4 regions of the Streptomyces sp. NPDC102462 genome follow, and region 1 is predicted to be linked to each of the others. Evidence: riboswitches for the same ligand, from Rfam matches in the RefSeq annotation. Region 1 holds a riboswitch; each other region holds the start of a gene.

The links. A riboswitch is a leader RNA that binds a small molecule or an ion and turns the genes downstream of it on or off. The one in region 1 is predicted to bind cyclic di-AMP.
Region 2: another riboswitch for cyclic di-AMP. It lies ahead of ACIRFL_RS31795 (M23 family metallopeptidase); the one in region 1 lies ahead of ACIRFL_RS17965 (transglycosylase SLT domain-containing protein).
Region 3: another riboswitch for cyclic di-AMP. It lies ahead of ACIRFL_RS33155 (C40 family peptidase); the one in region 1 lies ahead of ACIRFL_RS17965 (transglycosylase SLT domain-containing protein).
Region 4: another riboswitch for cyclic di-AMP. It lies ahead of ACIRFL_RS42680 (peptidoglycan DD-metalloendopeptidase family protein); the one in region 1 lies ahead of ACIRFL_RS17965 (transglycosylase SLT domain-containing protein).

Annotation. Positions count from the first base shown of each region.
Region 1 covers NZ_JBIWKB010000018.1:90,847-95,066, forward strand. Annotated here, with positions in the region: gene ACIRFL_RS17960 (CocE/NonD family hydrolase) at 1-59, shown strand, start outside; cyclic di-AMP (ydaO/yuaA leader) riboswitch at 1,315-1,496, shown strand; gene ACIRFL_RS17965 (transglycosylase SLT domain-containing protein) at 1,502-1,993, shown strand; gene ACIRFL_RS17970 (HAD family hydrolase) at 2,003-2,809, opposite strand; gene ACIRFL_RS17975 (FAD-dependent oxidoreductase) at 2,924-4,120, opposite strand.
Region 2 covers NZ_JBIWKB010000047.1:59,414-63,633, reverse strand. Annotated here, with positions in the region: gene ACIRFL_RS31800 (M16 family metallopeptidase) at 1-1,095, shown strand, start outside; cyclic di-AMP (ydaO/yuaA leader) riboswitch at 1,327-1,485, shown strand; gene ACIRFL_RS31795 (M23 family metallopeptidase) at 1,497-2,249, shown strand; gene ACIRFL_RS31790 (GntR family transcriptional regulator) at 2,438-3,133, shown strand; gene ACIRFL_RS31785 (HPr family phosphocarrier protein) at 3,315-3,596, opposite strand; gene ACIRFL_RS31780 (GNAT family N-acetyltransferase) at 3,772-4,220, shown strand, end outside.
Region 3 covers NZ_JBIWKB010000052.1:8,077-12,296, forward strand. Annotated here, with positions in the region: gene ACIRFL_RS33145 (ATP-dependent Clp protease proteolytic subunit) at 1-61, shown strand, start outside; gene ACIRFL_RS33150 (hypothetical protein) at 69-377, shown strand; cyclic di-AMP (ydaO/yuaA leader) riboswitch at 717-927, shown strand; gene ACIRFL_RS33155 (C40 family peptidase) at 931-1,404, shown strand; gene ACIRFL_RS33160 (ATP-binding protein) at 1,512-1,970, opposite strand; gene ACIRFL_RS33165 (helix-turn-helix domain-containing protein) at 2,183-3,043, shown strand; gene ACIRFL_RS33170 (DUF397 domain-containing protein) at 3,053-3,277, shown strand; gene ACIRFL_RS33175 (8-amino-7-oxononanoate synthase) at 3,353-4,220, opposite strand, start outside.
Region 4 covers NZ_JBIWKB010000112.1:3,219-7,438, reverse strand. Annotated here, with positions in the region: gene ACIRFL_RS42685 (SGNH/GDSL hydrolase family protein) at 1-254, opposite strand, end outside; gene ACIRFL_RS42680 (peptidoglycan DD-metalloendopeptidase family protein) at 514-1,479, opposite strand; cyclic di-AMP (ydaO/yuaA leader) riboswitch at 1,484-1,641, opposite strand; partial or broken gene ACIRFL_RS42675 (hypothetical protein) at 1,921-2,102, opposite strand; gene ACIRFL_RS42670 (tyrosine-protein phosphatase) at 2,315-3,112, shown strand; gene ACIRFL_RS42665 (DUF6126 family protein) at 3,160-3,282, opposite strand; gene ACIRFL_RS42660 (helix-turn-helix domain-containing protein) at 3,279-3,878, opposite strand; gene ACIRFL_RS42655 (aspartate aminotransferase family protein) at 3,971-4,220, opposite strand, start outside.

The sequences.
Region 1 (4,220 bases):
TGTCACCCGGACCGGCGATCGGCTTCCTCCAGCAGACCCTGCGCTGGTGGGACCACTGACTGAAGGGCGGCCCGCCGTCCGACCCTCCCCACGGCTCCGTGTCCGCCACTTCCCGTGGCCCCGCGGGCGCCGCCCCCCTGGCTCCGTGGGCGCGCGTCCGGTGATGTCCGAACCGGTCCTGCGCGCGTACGTCGTCGAGTCCACCGCCCGGGCGCGCCCCGCGCCGCCGGGTCGGCGAACCCGGCTGGCCGTCCCCCAACGTGACGAGCATCGCCCACGAGCTATCGGGCACCCCGGTCCTGGCGCGCTCCCTGTGCACACCGGCGTGGACGCAGGCCGCTTCCGCCCGGTCGGCAACGAGACCGACGTGCCGCCCGACCAGCGGGCCGAGGACGTACGGTCCGCCTGCGTGACCGAGGAGAGCTGGGCGCTCGGGCGGCCCAGGATGCGGCTGCGTCTGATCCGCCGGGCGCCGCGGACGCAACTGGCCATCTGGGCTGCGACGTCGCCCCGGACGGCGCGTCGACCCTGGTCGCCAGGGGCGTACTGGACCCGGCGTCACCTGACCACCAGGAGGCGGCGCCCCGGCCCCGGTTGCCACTCAGGAGGCGAAGGAAGCGAAGGAGGCGATCGTCGAACTGGGCGGCGCCGGATACGTCTTCCCGCCCGGTCACCGCATCCGCCGCACGGTCTCCTCCGAGTACTGGCCGCAGGTCTGGCCATGGCCCGAATCGGCGGAGCCGGTGGTGCGGGACGTCGCCGTGGACGAGTGGCGGCCGGAGGTGTCCCCGTGCCGCGAGGGCACGCGCGCGTACCCGGGCGGTCTGGAGTGGACCGAGGACGCGGCGGAGACGTACTCGACCGCCGGGAACGACCTGCCGTCGGCCCGCGCCCGTTCGCAGCGCCCGGTGCGGCCGCACCGCCCGGATCCGCCGTGGGAGGCGACGGTCCAAGTCCGTTCGGAGATTTCCTGTGACGTCGGCCACCCGGGGAAGCGAATTCCGCGACCCATGGGATGAAGTGACCGATTTGCCGCTATTGGCGCCTCAATTCCCCTTGATGCCGAATGCACTTGAGCCTCAAGGGGAGTGACTTGGGTCACCCTTTACCGTAGCGCCACACCCCACCCGCACCCCCCACCACCCTTTCCCTAATGCCCAGTTGACCCTTGGCAATAGCAAAGGATCAAGCGACCCATACATCTCAATCGCATGTCAATTGGTACGAGCAGGGAATCCACCACTTGTTTCCGACATGTGCGGTCGCATAGCTTCCGGGCCAGTCGGATGGACGCCGAATCCTGCCGCCACCCGACGTGACCCATCGACGAACCACATTTCGTACGGCAGGAGCGGGGGACCCAGGTAGGCCGCCGGGCCGGACGGCACAGCCGACCGGAACGGCTAGGGGTGAAGTCGCGCCGCCTTTCGGCGGCCGGCCGGGCATCTCCCCAGCCCGAACCCGACAGCTCACCTCGCAGGCGCCGGAGAGGAACAACGCCATGTCTGCAGCCGCTCGGCACCGCCGCCCCCGCACCAACCGCCTCGTCCGCACCCTCGCCGTGGCCGGCACCGGAGCCGCCGTGCTCGCCCTGCCGCTCCTCGGCGCCACCGGCGCCCACGCGGCCACCCCCGCGACCGTGACGACGGCCGGCACGACGCCTGCCGGGTACCCGGACAACCTCGACGGCTGGATCCGCGAATCGCTCGCGATCATGGCGGAGAAGAACATCCCCGGCACCTACAACGGCATCCACCGCAACATCATGCGCGAGTCCTCGGGCAACCCGCGGGCCATCAACCTCTGGGACTCCAACGCCGCCAAGGGCATCCCGTCCAAGGGCCTGCTCCAGGTGATCGACCCGACGTTCAACGCCTACCACGTGGACGGGACGTCGTACGACATCTACGACCCGGTCGCCAACATCACGGCCGCCTGCAACTACGCCGCCAAGCGCTACGGCTCGATCGACAACGTCAACGGCGCCTACTGACGCACCCCGTCACGGAAACAGTCTTTCGAGGACGACGGCCACGCCGTCGTCCTCGTTCGACAGGGTGACCTCGTCGGCCACCGCCTTCAACTCGGGGTGTGCGCCGGCCATCGCCACCCCGTGGGCGGCCCAGTCGAACATCGGGATGTCGTTCGGCATGTCGCCGAAGGCGACGGCCCCTTCAGGAGCCAGCCGAAGGTGCTCGGCGGCCAGCGCCAGACCCGTGGCCTTGGTGATGCCGCAGGGCTGCAGCTCGACGGTCCCGGGCCCCGACATCGTCACGGTCGCCAGGGAACCCACGACCGCGCGCGCCGTCGCCGCCAACTCGTCGTCCGACAGGGCGGGGTGACGCAGCAGCACCTTGCTGATGGGCGCACACCACAGATCGTCGCGCCGCTCGACGCGGACGGCGGGCAGCGTCGGATGCGGCATCAGATAACCGGGCTCGATGAGCGTGAGCCCGCTCACCCCGTCCTGGTCGACGGCCGCGTACACCTGCCCCACCTCGGCCTCGATCTTGCCGAGCGCGGTCTCGGCCAACTCCCGGTCCAGGGTGACCGACCACAGCAGGCGGTCCGTGGCGGCGTCGTACACCTGCGCGCCCTGTCCGCACACCGCGAGCCCCCCGCGGCCCAGCGTGTCGAGCAACGGCCGCACCCGTGGCGCCGGGCGCCCCGTGACCACCAGGTGCCGGGCGCCGGCCCGTGCCACGCGCGCGAGCGCGGCGAGGGACCGGTCGGAGAGCGTGTCGTCGCCACGCAGGAGCGTTCCGTCAAGGTCGGTGGCGACGAGTGAATATGCGGGAGGAGCGGCCATGACCAGAGAATACGGACAGCGGGCCGCCGCGACTCACCGCTCCTCGCGGCCCCTTGCGTTCCTCCTGCTTGAGACGGAGGCCGCGGCGACACGCTCGTCCGGTGTGGCGCGTCCTCAGGCGTGTGCCGCCACCAGGTGCTGCGCCAGGCGCGGCGAGGCGAACTCGGTGCCGCACACGAAGCGCATCACCGGGCCGTAGGAGGCCGCGGCGGGCAGACCGGTGAAGTAGAGGCCGGGGACCGAGGAGACATGGCCGGGGCCGAGTTCCGGAGTGCCCCGGCTGGCGGCGAGCCCGGCTCGGATGCCCTGGCTCAAAAAGCCCATCGCGGCTATGTCGACGCGGTAGCCGGTCGCCGCGATGAGATGGTCGGCCGGCAACCGGCCGGTGGCTCCGGTGCGGGTGCGGACCGTGAGGACCGGCGTGCCGTCGGGGGCCTCCGCGCCCATGACGCGGTCGATCTCCGCGACCCGCACCTTGCCTTCGAAGCGGTCCCGCAGCCACCAGGCGCCGAGCGGGCCGCACACCCTGCGGACCAGGTAGTGCCGGGTGTGCGCGGGGAGGTGGCGATAGGAGTGCGCGTAGCGGCTGAGGGCCCACAGCGACCAGGCGCGGCCGAACGGCGACTCGGGACGCAGCCGCGGCTGCTGCCACGGCGGGGCATCGAAGCCGACGCGGCGCCGCGCGACCACGCGCACGCGTGCGCCCGCCTCGGCCGCCAGCGCCGCGGTCTCCAGCGCGGACTGCCCGGCGCCCACGACGATCAGCTCCTTGCCGGCGAACCGGGTGAGGTCATGGTGCTGGGAGCTGTGGGAGACCGGGCCCGTCGGGGCGGGTCCGTCCGCCGCGGCGGCGGCCAGCACCGGGGGCAGATGGGACAGGCCCGACAGCCCGGTGGCGATCACGACGGCGCGGGCCGGGAACGACTCGCCCGAGGCCGGCCTGACGTCGAAACCGCCGCCTGGGCGCCGGTCGACCGAGACGACCCGGACCCGCTCCAGGTCGGGCACCAGCTCCCGCTGGAACCACTCCCCGTAGGAGAGGAACGTCTCGACGGGGACGATGTCCTCGTCGGCGACCAGCCGGGGTATGCCCGCCGCGTCGCAGTAGTCGGCCAGGGTGTGGCCGGGCTGCGGGGCGTCGATGCTGGAGGCCGCCGGGGTCGACTTCAGGAGCATCCCGGCGGGCATGTGGTCACGCCAGCTCGCCATGGGGTCGCCGAAGACACGCACGGGGATCCCGCGCGCCTTGAGATGGGCAGCGGTGGACAGGCCGAAGGGTCCGGCACCGATGACTGCTACCGGTTGGATCACGTGGTCCCTCCCCGGACGTGACGCCTACTTCGTGGCGCTGGTCGTACTGCCGCGGCGGGCCGGCCCGCCGGATCTGACAGAGGTGGCCGGGCCCGTCCCG
Region 2 (4,220 bases), on a different contig from region 1:
CTGGACTCGCACGCCGACCACCCGGGCGTCCGGCTGAGCCTGGAGGTCCCGGCCTCCCGCCTGGCCAAGGGCCTTGGGCTGCTGTCCGACGCCCTGCGCGCACCCGCGTTCGCCGACAGCGAGGTGGAGCGGCTGGTCCGCAACCGCCTCGACGAGATCCCGCACGAGCTGGCCAACCCGTCCCGCCGCGCCGCCAAGGAACTCTCCAAGGAGCTGTTCCCGGCCGCCTCGCGCATGTCGCGTCCGCGCCAGGGCACCGAGGAGACCGTCGCCAAGATCGACGCGGCGGCGGTGCGCGCCTTCTACGAGCGGCACGTACGGCCCGCGACGGCCACCGCAGTGGTCGTCGGCGACCTGACCGGCATCGATCTGGACGCGCTGCTCGGCGAGTCCCTGGGGGCGTGGACCGGCACCGCGTCCCAGCCGCGGCCGGTGCCGTCGGTGAGCGCCGACGACCGCGGCCGGGTCGTCATCGTGGACCGCCCCGGCGCCGTCCAGACGCAGCTGCTCATCGGCCGCGTCGGCGCCGACCGGCACGACCGGGTCTGGCCCGCCCAGGTGCTCGGCACGTACTGCCTCGGCGGCACCCTCACCTCCCGGCTGGACCGCGTCCTGCGTGAGGAGAAGGGCTACACCTACGGAGTGCGCGCCTTCGGCCAGGTCCTCAGGTCCGCCCCCGACGGCACGGGTGCCTCGCTGCTCGCCATCAGCGGCTCCGTGGACACCCCGAACACCGGTCCCGCGCTGGCCGACCTGTGGACGGTGCTGCGCACGCTGGCCGAGGAAGGTCTCACCGACGCCGAGCGCGACGTCGCCGTGCAGAACCTCGTCGGGGTGGCGCCGCTGAAGTACGAGACGGCGGCGGCCGTGGCGAGCACGCTCGCCGACCAGGTGGAGCAGCACCTGCCGGACGACTACCAGGCGTCCCTGTACCGGCAGCTGGCCGCGACGGGCACCGTGGAGGCCACCGCCGCGGTGGTGAACGCGTTCCCGGTGGACCGGCTGGTGACGGTCCTGGTCGGCGACGCCGCGCAGATCAAGGAGCCGGCCGAGGCGCTGGGCATCGGCGAGGTGCACGTGGTGTCCGCGGAGTAGGCGGAGCAGTCCGAGGACCCGCACACGCGCGTGGGGCCCTGACGGCCGTGGCAGACCGCCCCGGTCGTCAGGGCCCCTTCCGTTCCCGCGGGATGCCCGAATTGCGGCGGAGGTTGCCTGTCTGCCCTGTGGGATGCGCTACAAACACCCGGTTCGGTTTGGGGATGGAAAGTTGTCCCCCTTAGCGTCGTCCGGGCTGTTCGTCAGGCAGTGCGCCGCGCCCGCGGCACCGGACAGCCATCGCCGAGTCCCCGTACGGCGCGAGCCAGGGGAGCCGGGGACCCAAGTCCCTGGGGTGAATCGGGAGTCCGCGCGGCACGCGGCCTCCCGTAGGAGACCTTCCTGCTCCGAACCCGTCAGCTAACCCGGTAGGCGACAAGGAAGGAAAGGACCGTCACTCCATGGCGTTCACCCGCGCCACCGGGAAGCACCGCCGTTCCACCCGGATGCACCGCACCACCTCCCGCGCCGCGGGCGTCGCGACCCTTGCCGCCACCGGTGTCATGGGCACCCTCGCGGCCGGTCCGGCGCACGCCGCCACCACCGCGGAGCAGACCGGCCTCACCCCCGTCGTCGGCATCGGCGACTCGGTCGCCGAGCAGATCGGCGCCCAGGCGGCCGCGCAGCGGCAGGCCGCCGAGGAGAAGGCGGCCGAGGAGGCCGCGCGCAAGGCGGCGGCGCGGCGGGCGGCGACGGAACGCGCGGCCGAGGTCCGGGCCGCCCGCGAGGCCGAGCGCAGGCGGCTGAACGCCTTCGTCGCGCCGATCGCGCACTCCTACCTCTCCACCGGATACCGCACCGGCGGCTCCCTGTGGTCCTCCGGCAGCCACACCGGCGTCGACTTCCACGCCGCGGCCGGCACCGCCGTCCACGCGGTGGGCTCCGGCACCGTCGTGTCGGCCGGCTGGGGCGGCGCGTACGGCTACGAGGTGGTGATCCGAATGGCGGACGGCATGTACACCCAGTACGGCCATCTGTCGTCCGTCGCTGTCTCGGTGGGCGAGCGGGTCACTCCCGGCCGGCAGCTCGGGCTGTCCGGCTCCACGGGCAACACGACCGGTCCGCACCTGCACTTCGAGGCGCGGACGAGCCCGGAGTACGGCTCCGACGTCGACCCCGTCGCCTATCTCCGCAAGCACGGTGTGAACGTCTGACGACCGGCGGCGCGCGGGCGCCGCGGCCCCGGCTCGCGAGCCGGGGTTTTCGTCGTTTCGGACGCCCCGATGTCCAAAAAATATCCATGGATTCCGGCCCGCCATCGGAAATTCCGGCTCATTGCCATAGAGTCACGGAACACACGTCAATCGTCGGCGTTTCACGGGGATTAAGGCGGAGGTCGGTCATGCGTATTCCGGCGCACTCGGTGTGCACGGCGATCCGGGACGACATCGTCGCCGGTGTCTACGAGCGCGGCAGCCGGCTCACCGAGGAACTGCTCGCGCGCCGCTACGGCGTCTCGCGCGTCCCCGTCCGCGAGGCCCTGCGCACCCTGGAGGCGGAGGGGTTCGTGGTGACGCGGCGGCACGCGGGCGCGTGCGTGGCCGAACCCACCGAGCAGGAGGCCGCCGACCTGCTGGAGATGCGCCTGCTCCTGGAGCCGCTGGGCGCCTCCCGGGCCGCCCAGCGGCGCACGGAGGCCCACCTCAAGGTGCTGCGCGGCCTGGTCAGGCTGGGGCAGGAGCGGGCCAGGCGGGGCAACAGCGAGGATCTGCGCTCCCTCGGCGGCTGGTTCCACGTGACGCTCGCCCAGGCCACCGGCAGCCAAGCCCTGACCTCGACGCTCACCCAGCTCCGGCACAAGATCGCCTGGATGTACGTGGTGGAGTCGCCCGCAAGCCCCGTCGAGTCCTGGGCGGAGCACGGCGCCGTCGTGGACGCGGTGGCGCGCGGGGACGCGGAGCGCGCGCGGGCGGTCATGGCCCTGCACACCGAGCGCGCGTCGGCCGCGCACCGGCTGCGGTTCTCCCCGGGCGCCGACCGCACCGAGCGCGTGAGGAATTCGCAACACGTCGTAAACATGCCGAGTCTGCGGAATTAACACGGGCGCCGTATACAAAGAGGGGAATTCGGGAGAGGGGGTCCTGCCGTCGCCTCTTTTTGTTGTGCCCCGGTTTATGGCCGGCTGTTGCGGCGTAAGTCGGCTGCGAATTCCTGCGGCCGGCCGTGAAAACGCGGAAGCCGCGTCGCCTTTTCAGGACGACGCGGCTTCGGGAACCGGCTCAGACGGTCTCGGGCAGCTCTTCCAGGCCCTCGGCGACCAGCTTCGCCAGCCGGTCCAGGGCCGCGTCCGCGCCCTCGGCGTCGGAGCTGAGGACGATCTCCTCGCCTCCCTGGGCGCCCAGGCCGAGCACGGCCAGCATCGAGGCCGCGTTGACCGGGGTGCCCCCGGCCTTGGCGATCGTCACCGGGACGCCTGCGGCCGTGGCGGCTCGGACGAAGATGGAGGCGGGACGGGCGTGAAGGCCCTCGGCCCAGCCGACGTTGACGCGGCGCTCAGCCATGTGTTGCTGCCCTTCGGTGTTCAGGTTGTCTAGACCAGTTTTCCATATGGTGAAGCGAGCCCGGAGCGGGCCTGTCGCCCGCTCCGGCGTGTCGTCGGACCGCGGCCTCGGCCCGACTCCGTCCCCCACAGACTGCCTCGCGACGTTGTCATTGGCGAGCCGTACTCTGGGGCCCATGCAGACCCCGGCGGACCGGCGCGACCGGCACGAGTACCCCGCCCACTGGGAGGCGGACGTGGTACTGCGCGACGGCGGCACCGCGCGCATCCGGCCCATCACCGTTGATGACGCCGACCGCCTGGTCAGTTTCTACGAGCAGGTCTCCGACGAGTCGAAGTACTACCGCTTCTTCGCGCCGTACCCCCGCCTGTCCGCCAAGGACGTCCACCGCTTCACGCACCACGACTTCGTGGACCGGGTGGGACTCGCGGCCACCATCGGCGGCGAGTTCATCGCCACCGTACGCTACGACCGCATCGGCGCCGACGGCGCGCCCGCCACCGGCCCCGCGGACGAGGCCGAGGTCGCCTTCCTGGTGCAGGACGCGCACCAGGGGCGCGGCGTCGCCTCCGCCCTCCTGGAGCACATCGCCGCCGTCGCCCGCGAGCGCGGCATCCGTCGCTT
Region 3 (4,220 bases), on a different contig from region 1:
CGGGCTGGTGGACGCGGTCATCCCGAGCCGCAGGGCCGCGCGCCCGGCTGACGCGGGGTGAGCCGCGGATGCTGCCGCCGGAACTGCCGCCGCTGCCCGCGCTGACCCGGGCCGAGAGCGAGCTGATCGACCGTTACCTGGAGGCGGTCGACCTGCTCGGCCGGATCAATCCGGCGCGGGCCGAGCACACCTACCACGGGCTGCGGGCCGCCCAGGCCCTGGTGCGCACCGCGATGGAGCTGCGGGACGCGCTGGCCCTGATGCACACGCGAGGCGAGATCGAGGTGCACACGGCCACCCTGGCGCGGGCACTGCGGGTACTGGACGGCGAGCGGCGCGCCGCCCGGGTCGCCTTGCCGCCCGACGGCGCGGGCTGACGCGGGCACACTGGGCCTCCGGCGGGCCGACGAGCCGACGAGCCGTCATAGAACGGGCTGAAACGGTCCAAACGGTCTACCCCTGTTCGGCGTAGCCCGGCTTCCTTTTTCGGGCGCGGAAGAGTTGGGTACGGCGAGTGGTCGACAGCCGCGCCGAGGTGCTTCGGCGCTGGTCCGGGGGTGCGCAGCCCCCTCGGCCGGGTATCGAACAGAGCACTGTCCAGCCGAACGGCTGAGTGGTGAACAACGCCACACATCCCCGGTTCCGTTGGGATTTTCGGACAGTTGTGAGTGAAGATCCCTGTCTGACGACAAGCCCCCGCCACCGCGGCGGGGCGGTCCGGGCGGACGCCGAGTCCTGCCGCCGCCCGGATGACCGGTCGACAGGAGTGGATCGGCAGGAGTGGAGGACCCGAGCAAGACGGGTCGCCGGAGCGGACGCTGTTCCGCTCCGAGCAGCCCTTGGGGTGAAGCCGTGGCAACGCGGCCGGGCAACTTCGCCAGCCCGAATCCGACAGGTCATCCTTCACAGGCGGCTGACGAAGGGTTGCGCATGACTGCGCTCAATCGTGTCCCGTCGCTGATGGCCCGGGCCGGTACGGCCTCGGCACTGACCATCGCCGCCGTGGGCGGCTCGATCGTGGCCCCCGGCCTCGCGTCCGACGCGGAGGCCGCGACCACGGCGACGAAGGCGCTGCGGATCGCGGCGTCCAAGAAGGGGTCCCCGTACAAGTGGGGCGCCACCGGTCCGCGCAGGTTCGACTGCTCCGGGCTCACGCTGTACTCGTTCAAGAAGGCGGGCAAGAGCCTGCCGCGCACGGCCGCCCAGCAGTACAACAAGTCGCGCCATATCTCGGCCAAGAGCCGCAAGGCCGGGGACCTGGTGTTCTTCCATTCGGGCTCCAACGTCTACCACGTGGGCATCTATGCGGGTCATGGGAAGATCTGGCACGCCCCGAAGACCGGGGACGTGGTGCGGCTGCAGAAGATCTGGACGCGGAGCGTCTGGTACGGCCGGGTCGGCTGACCCGGCGGAGCGGGTGCCGCCGCCCCCGCCGCGCCGCAGCCCCCACATAGCCGGCCGGGGCTGACCGGACGTCATGCGGGGCTGCGCACCGCTCCGTGCCCGATCGGCTACGGCTCCTGCCGGCCCACCGCCGTCACCGGGTGGGCCGGCACGGTCCAGGGCAGTTCCACGGTGATGGTCTTGCCGCCCTCGCGGGTGGGCCGGACGCGCAGCTTGCCGCCGCTTTCGGCGGTGAGCCAGCGGATGATGACCATGCCGCGGCCGTTGTCCTGCTGGACGGCCGCGGGGAGTCTCTTCGGGAAGCGCGGATGACTGTCGGTGACACCGATGCGCAGATGCGCGTCGCGGTCGAGCACGAGGTCGACCGTGAAGGTGGGTGACTGGCCGAAGGTGTGCTGCACGGCGTTGGTGGCCAGTTCGGAGACGATGAGGCGGATCGTCTCGGCGGCGTCCGTGTCCGCCGGCAGGCCCCACTCCACGAGGGTGCTCAGCACATGCGCGCGGGCCGCGGAGACCGAGGCGGGATCGCTCGGCAGAGTGATGGATGCTTCCAGATGGTCTGCCATGGCGATGTCGTCCCTTTCCCACGGGACCGCAGTCCGACACGGAGCGGATGGTTCGAGTACGGTCCCGGACTGGTGCTTCGCCGCCAGACTGCCATCAGCGCGCCGGTCACGCGGGGCATCCACCGAGATATGCATATATCTGTCGCTCGAAGCGGTGAACTCTGCGACGGCAGACCGTATTTGGGCGGCTCGTAAGGAGTAAGGAGTTGCCCATGCAGCACGGTCCCGCGGTACGCCGCCGGAAACTGGGCGCCGAACTGCGCGCCCTGCGCACCGGCGCCGGTCTCACGAGCGGTGAGGCGGCCAGGTTGGTGGGCTGGCACCAGTCGAAGGTGAGCCGCGTCGAGACGGGCGCGAGTGGCGTGAAACCGACCGATGTGCGGCTGCTGCTCGACGCGTACGACGTGCGGGACGCCCAACTGCGCGAGTTGCTGCTGGTGTTGGCGGGTTCCGAGGACGTCGGCGACCGGCACCGCTGGTGGCACGCCTACCGCGGGGTGCTGCCGCCCACCTACCGGGACTTCATCAGCCTGGAGTCGCAGGCCAGCGGGATGCGCACGCTGGAGACGTCGGTCGTGCCCGGGCTGCTGCAGACGCCCGAGTACGCCCGCGCGGTGACCCGGGCCGCGGTGGACGCCCTGGACGAGGACCGGCTGGACGCGCTGGTGGAGGTGCGGCTCGCCCGGCAGCACGTGCTGCGTTCCGAGCCGCCGCTGGAGCTGAGCGCCGTACTGGACGAGGCGGTGCTGCGCCGGGAGGTCGGCGGACCGGGCGTCATGGCACGGCAGTTGCAACGGCTCACGGAGGCGGCGCGGCTGCCGCAGGTAAGGCTCCAGGTGCTGCCTTTTGCCGCCGGAGCGCACATCGGCATCACCGGGCCTTTCGTTATCTTCTCATTTCGGAGCACTTCTGATCTGGATGTTGTAGTTCTTGACCAGCTGACGAGTAGCCTCTACCTCGAACGGAAAGAAGACCTCCAGGCCTACACGGAGGCCTTCAACTCCCTTCAGATCCACGCCCTTTCGCCCGAGGACTCGTTGGATTACATCGCCGCGATAGGTGACGGCGCGTAAGGAGGCACCATGACCGCACTGCCTCGGAACGTACCTTCCACTGCTCAACTGCCCGCTGTGCGCTGGCTGCGCAGCAGCTACAGCACGGGAGCCAACAACTGCGTGGAGACGGCACGGCCGCGTTCCGGTCCGCAAACCGGACTGCTCGCCGTGCGCGACTCCAAGGACCCGGCCGGGCCCGCGCTGCTCTTCTCCCCCGAGAGCTGGGCGGGCTTCCTCGCCGCGTTGCGCTGACCCCCGTACCGCCCCGTCCGACCGACCGCTACCGACCGATTCCGCCCGGGCGGCGCACGACCGTGTCACGCCGACTCATGGTCGCGCCCCGCCGATCACCCGTACAGCGCGTTCGATGTCCGCCCCGGAGAGGTCCGCACGGGCGGTGAGCCTGAGCCGTGAGACACCGTCGGGCACGGAAGGCGGACGGAAACAGCCCACGGCGAGGCCGGCCGCACGGCAGTCGTCCGCCCAGCGGAGGGCCTCCTCCGGGGACGGCGCGCGCACGGAGACGACCGCGGCGTCCGGGCGCACCGCCTGGAGGCCCGCGGCGGTCAGTCGTGCGTGCAGTTCGGCGGCGACCTGACGCGCGCGTGCCGCCCGCTGCGGTTCGCGGCGCAGCAGACGCAGGGCCGCGAGCGCCGCGCCCGCCGCCGCGGGCGCGAGGCCCGTGTCGAAGATGAAGGTGCGGGCCGCGTTGACCAGGTGGTCGATCACCCGCGCCGGCCCGAGCACGGCGCCGCCCTGACTGCCCAGCGACTTGGACAGCGTGGCCGTGACGACGACGTCGTCGGCGCCCGCGAGACCGGCCGCGTGCGGGGCTCCCCTGCCGCCGTCGCCCAGCACGCCCAGCCCGTGGGCATCGTCCACCAGCAGCCCCGCGCCGTGCTCCCGGCACGCCTCGGCGAGGGCGGTGAGCGGCGCGGCGTCCCCGTCGACCGAGAAGACCGTGTCCGAGACGACGACCGCGGGCCCCTCGTGCGGGCCCAGCGCCTTGCGCACCGCGTCCGGGTGGGCGTGACCGACCACCTGGGTGACACCGCGGGCCAGTCGGCAGCCGTCGATGAGGGACGCGTGGTTGCCCGCGTCGGAGACGATCAGGCAGCCGTGCGGTCCCAGCGCGGTGACCGCGGCGAGATTCGCGGCGTATCCGGAGGAGAAGACCAGGGCCGCCTCGAAGCCG
Region 4 (4,220 bases), on a different contig from region 1:
ATGTCGTTGCCGCCCGCGCAGAAGGAGACGAGGTCCGGCGCGAGTTGGACCGCCTGGGGGATCTGCTCGGCCACGATCTGGTCGAGCAGCCGCCCGCGCACGGCGAGATTGGTGTACTGGAAGTCGCCCTCGGGCCGGCGGTCCGCGAGCAGGACCGCGAACCGGTCGGCCCAGCCGACGAACGCCCCGTCGGGGCCTGGGTCGCCGACGCCCTCGGTGAAGCTGTCCCCCACCGCCACGTACGACCCGATCACCGCTGTGTTGTCACTCTTCGAATCGTCTGCCACGTCGGCCCATGATTCCCCTTCGGATGTGACCTACGCGATCGTAGGAAGGGGTTGACGAACGGTGAGATAAGACACTCCCCAAGAGTCTCCCAACGCGGGAATAGGCCGGAGGGCGGGGGTGTTGGGCGGAGAATTGCCGTGCCTCGGGGGCCCATACGGCGAGGGCCGCACCGGGTTCCCGGTGCGGCCCTCGCCGTATGGGGTGGCGCTTTGTCAGACCGCTTTGTCAGACGGTGACGCCGTGCGAGCGGAGGTAGGCGAGCGGGTCGACGTCCGAGCCGTAGTTCGGCGTGGTGCGGATCTCGAAGTGCAGGTGCGGGCCCGTCACATTGCCGGTCGCGCCGGACAGGCCGACCTGCTGGCCCGGGGTGACGGTCTGGCCGGCCGAGACGGACAGCTGCGACAGGTGGGCGTACTGCGCGTAGTGGCCGTCGCTGAGCTGAAGGACCACCTGGTTGCCGTAGGCGCCGCCCCAGCCCGCGGAGACGACGGTGCCCGCGCCGACCGCCTTGAGCGAGGTGCCGGTCGGGACGACGAAGTCGACACCGGTGTGGTAGCCGCTGGACCACATGCCGCCCGCCGTGCGGTAGGCGGTCCCGATCCGGGCGCCGTCGACGGGGAGGCCGTAGCCGGTGGCAGCGGCGGTCCCGGTGTTCTGGGCGACCGGAGCGCTGTCGGCCGAGGTGTCGGACGCCGGCGGCGTCGACTGCCGCGCGGACCCGTCGGCCCTGTTGGACCCGGTGGACTCGGCGGATCCGTCGGACGAGGACTTCGCGGAGGACGGCTCGGTGGACGAGGAGCCGGTCCCCGTCGTGGCCCGCTCGCCGAGCGCGAGCTTCAGACCGGGGTGGATCAGTGAGGGGTTGCCGCCGATGGCCTCGCGGTTGTCCTGGTAGATCCGCTGCCAGCCGCCGCTGACGCCCTGTTCCTCGGCGATCTTGGCGAGCCAGTCGCCCGGCCGCACCGAGTAGGTCCGGGTGCCGGAGTCCGCGGCGGCCGCCTTCTTCTCGACGGTGCCGGACTGGACGGACTGCTGCGCGGCGGCGTGGGGTGCCGTCTCGGGGGTGGCGGCATGTGCCCCGGCGGCGCCGATGAGCGGCAGGGCGAGCGCGGCGCCGCCGGTTCCGGCAGCGGCTATGGAGCGGGTGAGGCGCTTTGTCTTGGGACGGCGGTGCTTACCCTTCGCGGGCATGGCGAATTCCTCTCCGGCGCCTGCGAGGTGAGCTGTCGGGTTCGGGCTGGAGCTGCCCGGCCGCGCATGGCGCGGCTTCACCCCTAGCCGTCCCGGAGACCGGGACAGGCAGTCGTGCCTGGTGGGTCCCCCGCTCCTGCCGTGCACGGGTGAGTGGTGTGTCGGGGATCCGGGCGGCGGCAGGATTCGGCGGTCCGTCCGGATTGGTGGCGAACGTAAGCGAGCGGGACGCGAACGGACAAGGAGCGGCTTCACCCGGTGCGCGTTTCTCTTGATCCGTCACGGGAATTCCCGGTCACCGTCCGTGCATGTCCGCCTTGCGGGCTTTCCCAAGTCCCGCAAGGCGCCCGTGCATTACGTGGTCATGACGGGCGACGCATTGTCACGGCTATGACGCTCCTCACGCCCTCCAACGCATAACTCGCAATTCGGTCAGAAGGGTCAGGCGTGGCGCAGCCGAAGGGCCGTGGCGTCCAGATCGCCGCGGAGTCCGGTGCACCCGGCCCGTGGCGCAACAGCACCGCGTCACGGTGAATTTCATCCGTTTCGCGGCATTCGTACGACACCGACGGATCAAGTCCGCGCAGCCGCGGCGCCGGAACGGTTTCGCCGTACCGCTGCGCCACTCAGGAGCCAGGTACGGGCGTCCTCGGCGCTGTCCGTCGTCGGACCTCACAAGCGCCCGCGACTGCGCTCACGCCTCGACGTCATCAAGTGCTACGGCCCGTGGGGCGACTCCTGTGGACAACTCGTTGCCGCGGGAAAACCATGTCGTATGGTCGACGGCGTGCCCGTCGACGAGCCGCGTCGCGGGGTCCGGCCAAAAGGAGCCTCCGTGACGCAGCAGGTCCCGTCGATCGAGCCCGAACTCGCCGGTGTGCGCAACTTCCGTGACCTGGGCGGACTGCCGACCGCGGACGGCCGGCGGGTGCGCCCCGGCGTGCTGTTCCGCAGCGGCCACCTGGCGCACGCGACCGAGTCCGACGCCGCGTTCCTCTCCTCCCTGGGCCTGCACACGATCTTCGACTTCCGCAATGCCGCCGACCATGAGCTGGAGGGGCCGGACGTCGCGCTGCCCGGCGTACGCAACGTCAACCTGCCGCTGACCGACCCGGCGGACGGCGCCGAGTTCTGGACGATGGTCCGTGACGGCGACGTCGGCCAGCTGCGGCAGCTGCTCGGCGACGGCAAGGCCGAGCACCGGATGATCGTCTCGTACCGCTCGATCATCACGGAGCGCACCGCCGAGCACTCCCGGGTGCTGCACGCGCTGGCCGAGGACAGTGTCCCGGCGCTGATGCACTGCGCGGCGGGCAAGGACCGCGCGGGCCTGTCCATCGCCGTGACGCTGCTCGCCCTCGGAGTGGAGCGCGAGGCGATCCTCGCCGACTACCTGGAGTCGAACGCCAAGCACCGCCGCTACCGGGTGCGCCGCAGCGGCAGCGCGGACACCGCGTACACACCCGAGATCATGGAACTGCTCAGCCCGCTGTTCGACGCGCGCGCCGCGTATCTGACGGCCGCCATGGAGACCGTCGAGCAGACCTGGGGTGGTGTCGACGCCTATCTGGCACAGGGACTGGGTCTGGCGCCGCGGACCCGGGAGCGGCTGCGCGAGCGGCTGCTGGACTGACGGACGCTCACCTTGGGGCCGTCACCCGGCCGTCGTCCCGTCGCCGCTCATCCCTTGGCGCCCACCTCGAACAGCAGATAGATGAAGCCCGCCACGATGTGGCCGACGGCGATGTAGATGATCAGCCGGATCCACAGGGCGCGCGGGAACTTCTCCTCCATGTCACTCATGGCAGCTCTCCAGTGATGGGGCCCAGGCACAGTGCGGCCGTGGGACTTTGCAGCAGGGTGTGGACGAACAGGAGCTCCACCCCGTCGTGGTCCTCGGCGGCGAGGCGGTGCGGGGTCAGCGAGTCGAAGTGCGCGCTGTCGCCGGGAGCGAGGACATGGGCGGTGGCCCCGAGGCGCAGGGCGAGCCGGCCCTTGAGGACGTACAGCCACTCCTCGCCGGGGTGCACGCGCACGATGTCGCGCTGCGAGCCGTGGGGCACGTGGACGCGCAGCGCCTGCATGCCGCGGCCGGGAGCACCGGCCTGCCAGTAGGTCCAGCCGCCCGCACGGGTCGGTTCCATGTCGGCGGCGCGCACGATCGCGTCCCGGTCGGCGACGGTCTCGCCGAGCAGGTCCGAGACGGTCGTGCCGTAGACGCGGGCCAGTGCGAGCAGCATCGGCAGGGAGGGCTGGCGCTGCCCGGTCTCCAGCCGGGACAGATGGGCGGGCGACAGCCCCGCGGAGTGCGCCGCCGCCTCCAGGGTGAGGCCGGCGCGGCGGCGCAGCGAGCGGAGCTGGGGCGCGACCGCGGACAGCTCGGCTTCGGAGGAGGACATGCCTCCATTGAGCCGCAGGTTTGCCCGCTGGGCAAATTTGTTGCCTGTGAGGCAAAAGCCTCAGGGGCAACCGGTGCCGCCGGGCAGGACGGTCACCGGTTGGCGACCGCCTGCTTGATGAGCGTCTTGCCGAAGTCCCACATCAGGCCGCCACCGCTGTGCGCGTCGTCCATCACCGCGGTGAAGGCGTCCACGAACCGGTCGACCTCGGCCTCCCCGATGACCAGCGGCGGAATCAGCTTGATCACCTCCAGGTGGTCGCCGGAGACCTGGGTCAGGATGCGGTGCCGCTGGAGCAGCGGGACCACGACCATCTGCGCGAACAGGCCCTTGCGGGCGGCC